2 linked regions of the Priestia megaterium genome follow. The protein of the gene in region 1 interacts with the protein of each later gene in a pairwise test. Links are inferred from orthologs where the notes say so. Each region holds a gene or a part of one and is shown in the gene's direction. Other genes may lie near its edges.

Region 1 (6,593 bases):
AGTAAGTCCCATATGGTTAATAATTACGCCTCCGAAAAAGGCGCCAAAAGCATTTCCTAAGTTAGCAAATGAGTGATTCGAAGTAGAAGCTAAAGCAGGTGCTTCCTGTGCTAAGTTCATAATTTTCACTTGAATACCAGGCATTACAGCAAATGCTGCTGCTCCCCAGAAAAACAGCGTGATAATCGCGGCTGTTGGGCTTTTGACAGTAAACGTAAAAATAGTCAGCACAATACAAAGAAAAGCAAATATACCTACAACCGAAGGCATTAACTTCCAATCTGCAAGCTTTCCTCCAACAACATTTCCAAGCGTAACGCCGCATCCGTACAATACAAGTATCCACGTAACGCTGTGTTCACTTACTCCCGTAACGTCTTCAAGAAGCGGTGTAATGTACGTAAATACAGTAAATAAACTACCGCACCCTATTGCACTTAAAAGAAGCATCACAAGAAGTTTTGGTTGGCTAAAAGCAGCAAACTGCTGTTTTAGACCCGTTAATTTTTCTTGACCAAGCTTTGGGATAAACAGAATAATACCGATAAATGCAATGATTCCCATAATGGTAATAGCCCCAAACGAAGCTCTCCAACCTAAGTGTTGGCCAATAAATGTTCCTACAGGAACGCCGATAATATTTGCAATGGTTAAACCTGCCATCATCGTTGCAACAGCACTTGCTCGCTTATGCGGTTGTACGAGCCGTGAAGCAATAACAGCGCCTACTCCAAAGAAAGTACCGTGACATAACGCCGTAACTAAACGAGCTCCCATCAAAATTCCATAGTTAGGTGCAATAATAGCAATCGCATTTCCGAGAATAAATAAAAGCATGAGTAAACAAAGCAGAAGCTTTTGAGGAAGTCGATGAGTAAAAATGGTTAAAATTGGCGCGCCAATCGCTACTCCTAAAGCATAGCCCGTAATTAGCTGACCAGCAGTCGAAATGCTAACATGAAGGTCTTCTGCAACGTTAGGCAGTATCCCCATAATAACGAATTCCGTCATTCCAATAGCAAAAGCTCCAAGAGTCAACGAGATAAGAGCAATTGGAAAGGAATCTTTCTTACTGACCTGCTCATTAGCATGCATTGTATTCATGTGTGATCACCCTTTCTGTGTATAAAATTTATATCTCCTTGAAAAGAAGTCAATTACTAATAATACTTAAGTGATTGAGCTTTGACAACCAAAAAAGCTGATGTAAGCGGTATCTTTTGGGATTCCGTTTATCTTTATCATATATGAAGACAGTCAGACATAAATTTATTGACAGAATAAAGTTTAGTCCTATAAACTATTTTTAAAGTTGAATAGTTTATACCTATAAACTAAATGAGCAAAGGAGGGAAAGAAGTGACGAAAAGCAAGTTATATCAAGCTGTAGAACTTTTTGAAGAAGTGCTGTTTGTAGGAACAGAAGTCATTCACAGAGAGCTGAGCCATAACCTCTTCGAACATGTCTCAAGGCAGCAGTTTGATTTGTTAAATAGTTTAATGATTAAAGGTCCATCTTCACCTGGCAGTCTCGCTGTCTTGCAAGGTGTTCATAAAAGTGCCATTTCGAATCGAATTAAAAAACTGCTCGAAAAAGGGCTTGTGGAGTGGGACACTAATGAACTAGAGAGCGATAAACGTTCTAAGCTTATTAAGATTACGGCTGAAGGAGAAAAGGTAATACATGACGGAAATGCCGCGTGTTTTAGTATCATTGAGAATTTGTTTGATGATGTAGAAGAAGAAAAAATAGATACATTTATTGAAATTCTTACAATGGCAAAAGAAAAGTTAACTATAAAAGGGGAAAGCAAAAAATGAAATTTATTGTGAAATTTAAATGGGTGATTGCGGCCTTTATTTTAGCTTTAACGGTCATATTGATGCTAACGGCACCCAATTTAACAAAGCTCGCAAGTGAAAAAGGGCAGTCTCAGCTTCCTGATGATGCCGTTTCATCTAGGGCCAGCCAAATTCTCAAAAATGCCGGGGAAGACAGTAACACCATCAGCATGGTGATCAAGCTAGATAACGCATTAGATAAAGATAGTGAGAAACAGATACAGAAAATCATTGATAAGACAGAGAAAATTAAAGGTGTAAAAGATGTTACAACGCCTTTAACAGATGATCAAGATGTTCGTAACCAATTAATGTCTAAAGACAAAAAAACCGTTTTAGTTCCGGTTACTGTCAGTGGATCGGATGAAAAAGTTGAAAAAATAGCGAATCAGATTTATGACAGCGTGCCAAAAGACGTTACGGCATATGTAACAGGTGCATCTCTTATTAATCAGGATTTTGCACACAGTTCAGAAGAAGGGTTAAAGAAAACCGAGTTTATTACTATCTTCTTGATTTTAGGTTTGCTTCTACTCGTTTTCCGTTCAGTCGTGACGCCGTTTATTCCTATTTTAATTGTGGGAATCACATACTTAATCAGTCAATCGTTACTAGGTATTTTAGTTAAAAATGTCGATTTTCCAATCTCAACGTTCACGCAAACGTTCTTAGTAGCTATTTTGTTTGGAATAGGTACGGATTACTGCATTCTTTTACTTAACCGTTTCCGTGAAGAATTGGCTAACGGACATGATAAAGTAGAAGCCACGATCACGGCTTACCGTACAGCAGGAAGAACGTTATTCATCAGCGGAATTGCCGTATTTATTGGTTTTGCAGCCATCGGATTTGCCAAGTTTGCTATTTTCCAATCGGCCGTTGGCGTAGCAGTGGGAGTTGGTGTGCTGCTAGTGATTTTATTTACCTTGCTGCCACTTTTTATGGTTACGCTTGGAGAAAAATTATTTTGGCCGTCTAAAAAAGTGGCTTCTCATAGCGATAATAAGCTGTGGGGGTTTTTAGGAAGAAAGGCAGTAGCGCGACCGTTCGTATTTTTAGTCATTACAGCGATTATTACCGTGCCTTTTATTGTAACGTATGACTCAAAAGTATCGTTTGATTCTACTGCTGAAATAAGCAGTGATTATAAATCTATAAAAGGACTAAATGCTATCAGTGACGCACTGGGAGAAGGAAAAGCATTTCCTGTCAATGTTATTATTAAAGGAGATAAAGAGTTAACAAAGGCGGATGTTATTCCGTATTTAGGAAATATAAGCAAAGCAATTGAAAAAGTGGATCACGTGGATTCTGTTATGACGATCACACAGCCTACGGGAGAAAAGATTGATGATTTATATGTTAATTCACAGCTGGGCTCTGTATCAGACGGAATCAAAGATGCTGTTAAAGGAATCGGAGATGTACAAAAAGGATTAAGTGATATTGAAAAAGGGCTAAATCAAATAGCCGACCAAACGGGTTCTGCTTCTAAAGAATCTGGCGGGTCACTTGCACCTGCCGCAGACGGATTAGCTCAAGTTAATCAACAGCTGCAGCTTGTCAGCACTCAGCTCTCTACAACAGGAAATGTGCAGCAAGCGGTTCCTCAGCTTGCAGCAATCAGCAAACAGCTTACTACCATTCAAACCGGTCTTCAACAAGCAAATGAGAATCTTTCAGCTCAGCAAGGCCAAGTCGGAACCCTATCAGACAGTATCAATCAATTAGCAGAAGGTGTTGATAGTGCAAATGATGGGCTAACGAAAATCTCAGATGGCTTAACAAAAGCAACAGGTATGCTTGATAACATGAGTGACAGCTCAACAGTTAGAGATACGGGTATTTATCTTCCAGCAGAAGTGATGAAAGATAAAGGGTTTAAACAATCCATCGACAACTATTCTTTTGCAGATGGAAAAGGAGTTAAGCTCAGCGTAGTGCTCGATCAAAATCCATATTCTGAAGAAGCCATTTCAACCGTAAAAAATATTGAAAAAGCGGTGGCAAGCGAAGTCGTTGATACGCCGTTTGAGCATACAGAAATTGTGTACGGAGGGGTATCGAGCTCAAATGCGGATTTAAAAGATTTATCTACAACGGATCTTTCACGCACAATGGTTATTATGATGATTGGATTGTTTATTGTTTTGACCATTTTATTCCGTTCAATGATCATGCCTGTATACATGATTGCTTCACTGTTGCTTACGTATTATACAGCAATGGGAATCTCAGAGCTTCTATTCGTGGATATAATGGGGAATGACGGAATCAGCTGGGCCGTGCCATTCTTTAGTTTTGTTATTTTAGTTGCTCTTGGAATTGACTATTCTATTTTCTTGTTAGACCGTTTTAACGAAGAAGTGAAAAGCGGCGTAGCAGAAGGCATGGTTACGTCTATGAGTAAGATGGGGTCGGTTATTATTACTGCCGCTATTATCCTAGCCGGAACGTTTGGGGCTATGATGCCATCAGGTGTATTAACGCTTGTTCATGTAGCAACAGTTGTTATCATCGGTCTTTTACTTTATGGTCTTGTTATTCTTCCGCTTCTTATGCCAGCGATTGTCGTGACGCTTGGAGAAGGAAACTGGTGGCCGTTTCTTCGAAAAAAAGAAAAATACAAAGTAGAAGAATAACTTATATATGCTGGATTTTATCAACAATCAGATATAACGTTAAGCATTAGATAGAGTAAAAATGAAGGATAGATGAGCGTCATGAGACTGCTTTATCTATCCTTTTTTTTGTGCTATTAGAAAACTTGAGCATGATTAAAAGTAAACTCAAGCAGGCGCTGTGATAAATATACCGGGTCGAATAAAAGGCTTCCTACTAGGAAAACCTATAGTCAAAAACATGCGGAGGTCTTTTTAATGAAATTTGTAAATCTTTTAGCTAATCAGCGAGAAAAACGACGCGAACAAATGCGTGAAGCAGGCACATGTCCAGACTGCTTAGGAAAACGTTTTCACCATGTTGGGCTTTATTTTGTTCACGTTTATGAATGTCCGAGCTGTCAGGGGAATGAGGAAAACTAAATAATTCAGCCGAAAAGCTTCTTCATAAAATAGAAGCTTTTTTTATTTCACCACTATTACAAGCTCAGTAGATTGAAAAGAATTGTTCCTTTAGAGCTAATAATGATAAGATTAAAAAAAGCAGCATCCAAGGTAATTCATACTCACTTTTACGTAAAAACCACTATAGTAGAGAGATTATATAAAAAGGAGATTCCGGCATGGGTGAAAAAAAGAATATTGATATAGGTGGTCTTAGTTTTGCTTGGGATTTAGAAAAAGGAAAATTTAGCTTTGAAGGAGAAGATGCGATTCTTTTTTGGATTTCTTCGGCGATGAAAACATTGTTTGACACAATCGAAGAAATATCTGGAGAAGAGGCAGCTTCGGTAGTACTGGAAACTACTGGTTTTCGACAAGGATTAGTAGTAGGAGAGTACTTTCAAAACATGAAGGGCGTAACGGTTTTTGAAGCGGCTGAGTTAATTACAAATACATACGCTTCGGCTGGATGGGGAAAAACAACTATCAAATATTTAAATCCTGAAAGTAAAACTCTATCTGCTGAATTAAAAGACAGTTGGGAACATAAAATTAACGTGGCGCAAAAGAAAACAATGGGAGGAAATTTTCTTCCGGCCCATTATGCAGGGATTTTTACAGGACTATTCGGAACAAATATTTGGTACAAGGTGATTCAACATCAAATAGAAGGGCATGAATGCACCACAGTAGAATACTTCCCTTCCAACATTGATATCACTCAAAATATTCATCAATTAGCGAGAAGAAAAGAAGCGCAGAAAATAGAACATTTGCAAAACATTGTAGCGGAAAAAACAGCAGAGTTAAAAGATCTTATTAAAAAGCTGTCTTCTCCTATTATTCCCGTTTTGGAAGGCATAGTCGTCGTTCCTTTGATTGGCAAATACGACGAGGATCGAACGGAAGATTTGATTGTCAATACATTAAATAACCTCCCAAAACATCAGGCTAATTATCTTGTGCTGGATTTAACCGGATTGGATAAAGAACTTACTGAATATACGGCAAGTCTTATCGAAAAATTAGGTGCAGCAGCGTCCCTGATTGGTACAAAAACCATTTTAGTAGGAATTTCTGCTGACTTAGGCTTAGTTATATCAGAGACTCATATTGATTTATCAAAATATGATTGTTTTCAAACACTGCAGCACGGCATTCATTATGCATTGGCACAAAGCGGACGAAGCATCGTTTAAAAGATATATTTTAAATATAACAAAATGCACTCATTCAACATCATAACAAATCTCTTTATCGAAGAACGGAAATGTATTGAAGGATTTCATTTTTTAAAAGAAGAATTGACACGAAACCAAAAGGTGTTATATTATTTTTATATAACACCTTTTGGTGTTATATTTGGAAAAGGAGAATGAAGACAACGATGAATGATAAAAGTGTAGTAGAAGATGTAAAACAGACGATAATATTTAACGCGCCGATTCAAAAAGTTTGGGATAAAGTAGCAACCGCAGAAGGGCTCCAACAATGGTTCATGCCTAATGATTTTCAGCCTCTGGTAGGATATGAATTTCATTTGCAATCGCCTTTTGGACCATCTCCGTGCAAAGTATTAGAAATAGATGCACCAAACTATCTTTCTTTCTCTTGGGATACGGATGGATGGGTCGTTTCGTTTACCTTAAAAGAAATGGGTAATCAAACTGAATTTACGTTTATTCA
Region 2 (4,765 bases), 2.4 Mb from region 1 along the record:
CCTTTTTTTGCAAAAAGCTTAATCGAAGCTTCAATTATTCTTTTTTCTTTTTCTTTCAAGTATTCTACCTCCTTTATTGAACAATTTGACCATTCATTTCGTTAGATAATAGTATCATACACTAAAAAAGATAAAGGTATATATCAAAGTTAAGAACGGGAGTCAGTTCCTCTAAAAAAGATTTATCGTAAATATGTCTTTATTATGAACATATTAGGAGAGAGACTGCTTAGGGTTGACACTGACCGGTTAGTCATTTATATTTTAAGTTGTTGTGACCAATCAGTCAATTTTATTAGTATACATATATTTGAAGGAGGATATGCATTGGGGAAGTTTATTAAATTTTCATTGAAAAATAAATTTGCAGTATGGCTGTTAACACTCTTTGTCATTATTGCAGGGCTGTATTCAGGATTTAATATGAAGCTAGAGACCATTCCTGATATATCAACGCCTGTTGTAACAGTCAGTGCAACTTATCCGGGCGCCACTCCGGAACAAGTGGCAGACAAGGTGAGTAAGCCAATTGAACAAAAGCTTCAGGGACTGAGCGGCGTTGACACAGTTAGCTCGTCTTCTTATGAAAATATGGCTACCATTCAAGTTGAATATGGCTTTAGTAAAAATATGGAGAAGGCAGAAGACGAAGTCAGACGAGCTCTTTCAAACGTGGATCTGCCAGATGATGTAGAGGAACCAAATGTTTCAAGACAAAGCATCAGTGATTTTCCGATTATTTCATTAAGTGTTTCAGATGATAAAAAATCATTAGAAGACTTAACGAAGTATGTAAAAAATACCGTTGTTCCACAAGTTGAAAAAGTGCAAGGCATTTCTTCGGTCAGCGTGTCAGGAGAACAAGTTGAAGAAGCAGAACTTGTATTCAAACAAGACAAGCTCAAGCAGCTGGGACTCGATGAAGATACGGTGAAAAAGCTGATCCAAGCATCCGATGCAAAAGTGCCGGCTGGTACGTATACGATGGATGGATCTCAAAAATCTGTTGTGGTAGACGGAAAGATGACAACAGAAAAAGATTTGGAAAACTTAGAGATTCCAGCTGTGCCTAGTCAAGGAGCTGCTCAAGGTCAGCAACAAGGAATGAGCCAGCAGCAAACACAAAAAGCCGTGCAGCAGGCGCCGTCCGCAGCTTCGATTCCAACTGTGAAATTAAAAGAAATTGCGGATGTTAAAGTGACGGGGAAAGCAGAATCCATTTCTCGCACGAACGGAAAACCTTCAATTGCTGTACAAGTTGTCAAAGCGAAGGATGCGAACACAGTAAATGTTGTAAATGATATTAAAGAAAAAATGAATAGCCTAGAAAAGAAAAATAAAGACCTTCACGTTGACAATATTTTTGATCAAGGTAAACCGATTGAAGATTCTGTTCATACGATGCTAAATAAAGCTATTATCGGTGCGGTCTTTGCGGTTATTATTATTCTTTTATTTTTACGTGATATTCGTTCAACGATTATTGCCGTTATTTCAATTCCGCTTTCGCTATTAATCGCCATTTTGGCGCTCAAATCAATGGATATCTCTTTAAATATTATGACGCTTGGAGCGATGACTGTAGCCATCGGAAGGGTTGTAGATGATTCCATTGTCGTTATTGAAAATATTTACCGCCGCATGGCTTATCAGGAAGAAAAGCTTACAGGAAAAGATTTAATTGTCGCGGCGACGAAAGAAATGTTTGTTCCGATTTTTTCTTCTACAGTCGTAACCGTGGCCGTATTCTTACCGTTAGGTCTCGTAGAAGGACCGGTAGGAGAGCTATTCTTACCGTTTGCGTTAACGGTTGTTTTTGCACTGTTAGCATCACTGCTAGTAGCGGTAACACTCGTGCCAATGCTTGCTCATTCGTTATTTAAAACAAATGTAAAAGTCAAAGAAGAAAAGCCAAGCAAACTAGCGCACGGATATAAGCGAATTTTGAACTGGACGCTAAACCATAAGCTTATTTCCTTTGGGTTAGCCGTACTACTGTTAGTAGGAAGTTTATTTTTAGTTCCTTCTATTGGGGTTAGCTTTTTATCATCCGATCAAGAAAAAACGCTGACGCTTACGTATACACCGAAAGCCGGACAGTCTCAAAGCGACGTGGAAAAAGCAGCGAATCGCGCAGAAGCGTACTTGATGAAGCGAGATGGTGTCAAAACGGTTCAGTATTCGTTCGGTGAAGGTAACTCTTTTAATCCGGGAAGCAAAAATAACGTTTTAACATTTGTGCAATATGACGAGGATACACAAAACTTTGATAAAGAGCAGGATAAAGTATTAAAAGCTCTGAATAAACAAGCGAATCAAGGTGAATGGGGCTCCATGAATACGGCGTCTAGCGGCAGCAATAATTCATTAAACGTCCTTATTTACGGAGATAGCTTAGACGAAATCAAACCTTATGCTGATAAAGTTCAGCGCGTTTTAGAAAAGCATAAAGAACTGAAAAATGTCGATTCTACGCTTTCAAATACGTTTGATGAATATACGCTAGTACCGAACCAAAAGAAAGCCGCTGAACTCGGCTTGTCTGCTAGTCAAATCGGAATGCAAATTTCCAACCTTGGACAGCGTGAAGTATTAACAACTATCCAAAAAGACGGAAATGAAATTAACGTATACCTTCCAAAAGAAAAAGAGGATTTCTCTACTTTTGCCGAACTTTCAAGCACAAAAGTGACCTCTCAAACTGGACAGGAAGTTACATTAAATGAAGTTGTCGATATTAAAAAAGGTAAAACGTCGAATACGGTAACGCGCCGTGATAATAAAATTTATGCAGAGGTAAGTGCCGATATTAAGAGTGACGATGTAGGCGGTGTTTCTTCTAACGTCCAAAAAGAAGTGAAGAAAATTGATTTGCCAAGTGATATGGACATTAACTTTGGCGGAGCATCAGAGCAAATTAATGACTCATTTAGTCAATTAGGAATTGCCATGCTCGCAGCCATTGGTATCGTGTACTTCGTACTTGTACTGACATTTGGTGGAGGTTTAGCGCCATTTGCTATCTTATTCTCACTTCCATTTACACTTATTGGTGCGCTAGTGGCGCTTTTAATCTCTGGGGAAACGATTAGTATTTCTTCGATGATTGGAGCTCTTATGTTGATTGGAATTGTGGTAACCAATGCGATTGTTCTGATTGACCGCGTGATTCATAAAGAGCAAGAGGGTCTTTCAACGCGTGAAGCTTTACTAGAAGCTGGAATGACACGTCTTCGCCCGATCTTAATGACAGCTATTGCAACGATTGGTGCACTGCTTCCATTAGCTTTTGGATTTGAAGGTGGAGGCCTTATCTCAAAAGGGCTAGGGGTTACCGTGATTGGAGGACTAACAAGTTCTACGCTGCTTACGCTCATTATCGTTCCAATTGTCTATGAGTTTTTTATGAAGTTTAAGCGCAAAAAAGTAAAAGAGTAGAAGCAAGACAAATTTCCGCTTTTGAGGTGAATAGCGATGAAGTCAATTGATAAACTAATGAAACAGCTGATTCAACAAGGAATTAAAGCAAAGAAAGTGACGATTGATAAATCAAAGCGCCAGCAGTGGATGTCCATGTCATTGCCTAAAACGGCATGGCAGCATTCAAAATAAAAAAGAGCTGACTTAGAGTCAGCTCTTTTTTTATTAACGATCTGTATCTTCAAATGATCCTTCTTGATAGGCGTCGCTTACTTGCTCATGTGTTTCTGCTAGACCTTGCGAGAGTGCATCTTGTCGGTTATAATCTTCTGTTTCGAACTGGCGGTCAGCCATTTCATTTGTATCTGGCTGCTTTTTAGGCTGTTTTTTTGAATTCATTTTCACCACTCCTATTTAATAAAGTGAGACCACGGTTAGTGTGCGATGAAAGGAAATACATTATACATGAAAGAAAGAGCTTCGATTCGTCGAAGCTCTTTCTTTCATATTATTGTTGTTTTTTATCTAAGAAGATTTTTTCAATATCATCAAGGACGATATTAGCTGCTAACACACCGCCTGCTGTATTCCAAGTAGCATCATCTACTTTATGAACATGATTTTCTTGAGCCACTTTTAGCTTTTTAAAGAGAGGATCGTTTATCCATTCTTTTTCAAGCTTTGTTGCTTCACCGTCTCCCGTTTCATAAGAGAAGTAAAATAGCTGATCGCCGTCCATTGCCGGAATGCGTTCTTTTGTTGCATTCATTTCAGCAAAATCATCCTTGTCTTGAGACTCAGGGCGAGCAAATCCAAGCTGATCTAAAATAACACCTGAGAATGAATCTTTATGATAGATACGAACGTCTCCAGCTGTAAAGCGTACAACTGAGATTTTTTGTTTTAACTGATCTCCAAGGCGTTTCTTTAAATCTGCTACGCGATTGTCATAGTCAGCTAATACTTCTTTACCTTTTTCTTCTTTGTTTACAGCTTTTGCATATAGCTTAAAGTTTGATTTCCAATCTCCGCGCAGCTCCTCAGAGAATACAGTCGGAGCAATTTGACTAAGCTGATCGTATACTTTTTCTTGTCGCATTTTATTTCCGATAATCAAGTCAGGCTTTAAAGCAGCGATTGCTTCTAAGCTTGGCTCGCTTTCTGTACCCACACTTTTAACGCCTTTCATCTGACCTTTAATATGGTCATACCACGGATTTCCTAACCATGATTGAACAGCGCCCACAGGCTTTACACCCATTGCAAGAAGAGCTTCAGTACCTTCGTTTGTTAAAACAACCACTCGTTTAGGCGTTCCTTTAATATCGGTTTTATCCATTGCGTG

What was found.
Region 2: the proteins of CEQ83_RS11755 (region 1) and CEQ83_RS24400 interact in binary tests that used the Bacillus subtilis proteins (3 or more experiments, as listed by UniProt). The link is inferred for Priestia megaterium from one-to-one orthologs.

What each region holds. Positions count from the first base shown.
Region 1 is NZ_CP023317.1:2,343,422-2,350,014, forward strand. The notes cover bases 1,418-4,684. They hold CEQ83_RS11755 (MMPL family transporter), read left to right. Parts: upstream 1,418-1,817; coding sequence 1,818-4,484; downstream 4,485-4,684. Other genes in these bases: CEQ83_RS11750 (MarR family winged helix-turn-helix transcriptional regulator), read left to right, coding at 1,418-1,821. Outside these bases: CEQ83_RS11745 (MFS transporter), read right to left, coding at 1-1,104; more of CEQ83_RS11750, read left to right, coding at 1,360-1,417; CEQ83_RS27055 (hypothetical protein), read left to right, coding at 4,722-4,886; CEQ83_RS11760 (STAS domain-containing protein), read left to right, coding at 5,087-6,106; CEQ83_RS11765 (SRPBCC family protein), read left to right, coding at 6,295-6,593.
Region 2 is NZ_CP023317.1:4,746,355-4,751,119, reverse strand. Bases 1-3,638 are described here. They hold CEQ83_RS24400 (efflux RND transporter permease subunit), read left to right. Parts: upstream 1-327; coding sequence 328-3,438; downstream 3,439-3,638. Other genes in these bases: CEQ83_RS27290 (hypothetical protein), read left to right, coding at 3,475-3,612; CEQ83_RS24405 (TetR/AcrR family transcriptional regulator), read right to left, coding at 1-59. In the rest of the region: CEQ83_RS24395 (YozQ family protein), read right to left, coding at 3,646-3,819; CEQ83_RS24390 (ABC transporter substrate-binding protein), read right to left, coding at 3,929-4,765. UniProt on the Bacillus subtilis protein: Required for self-resistance to surfactin, an antimicrobial lipopeptide surfactant produced by B.subtilis. Also required for swarming motility.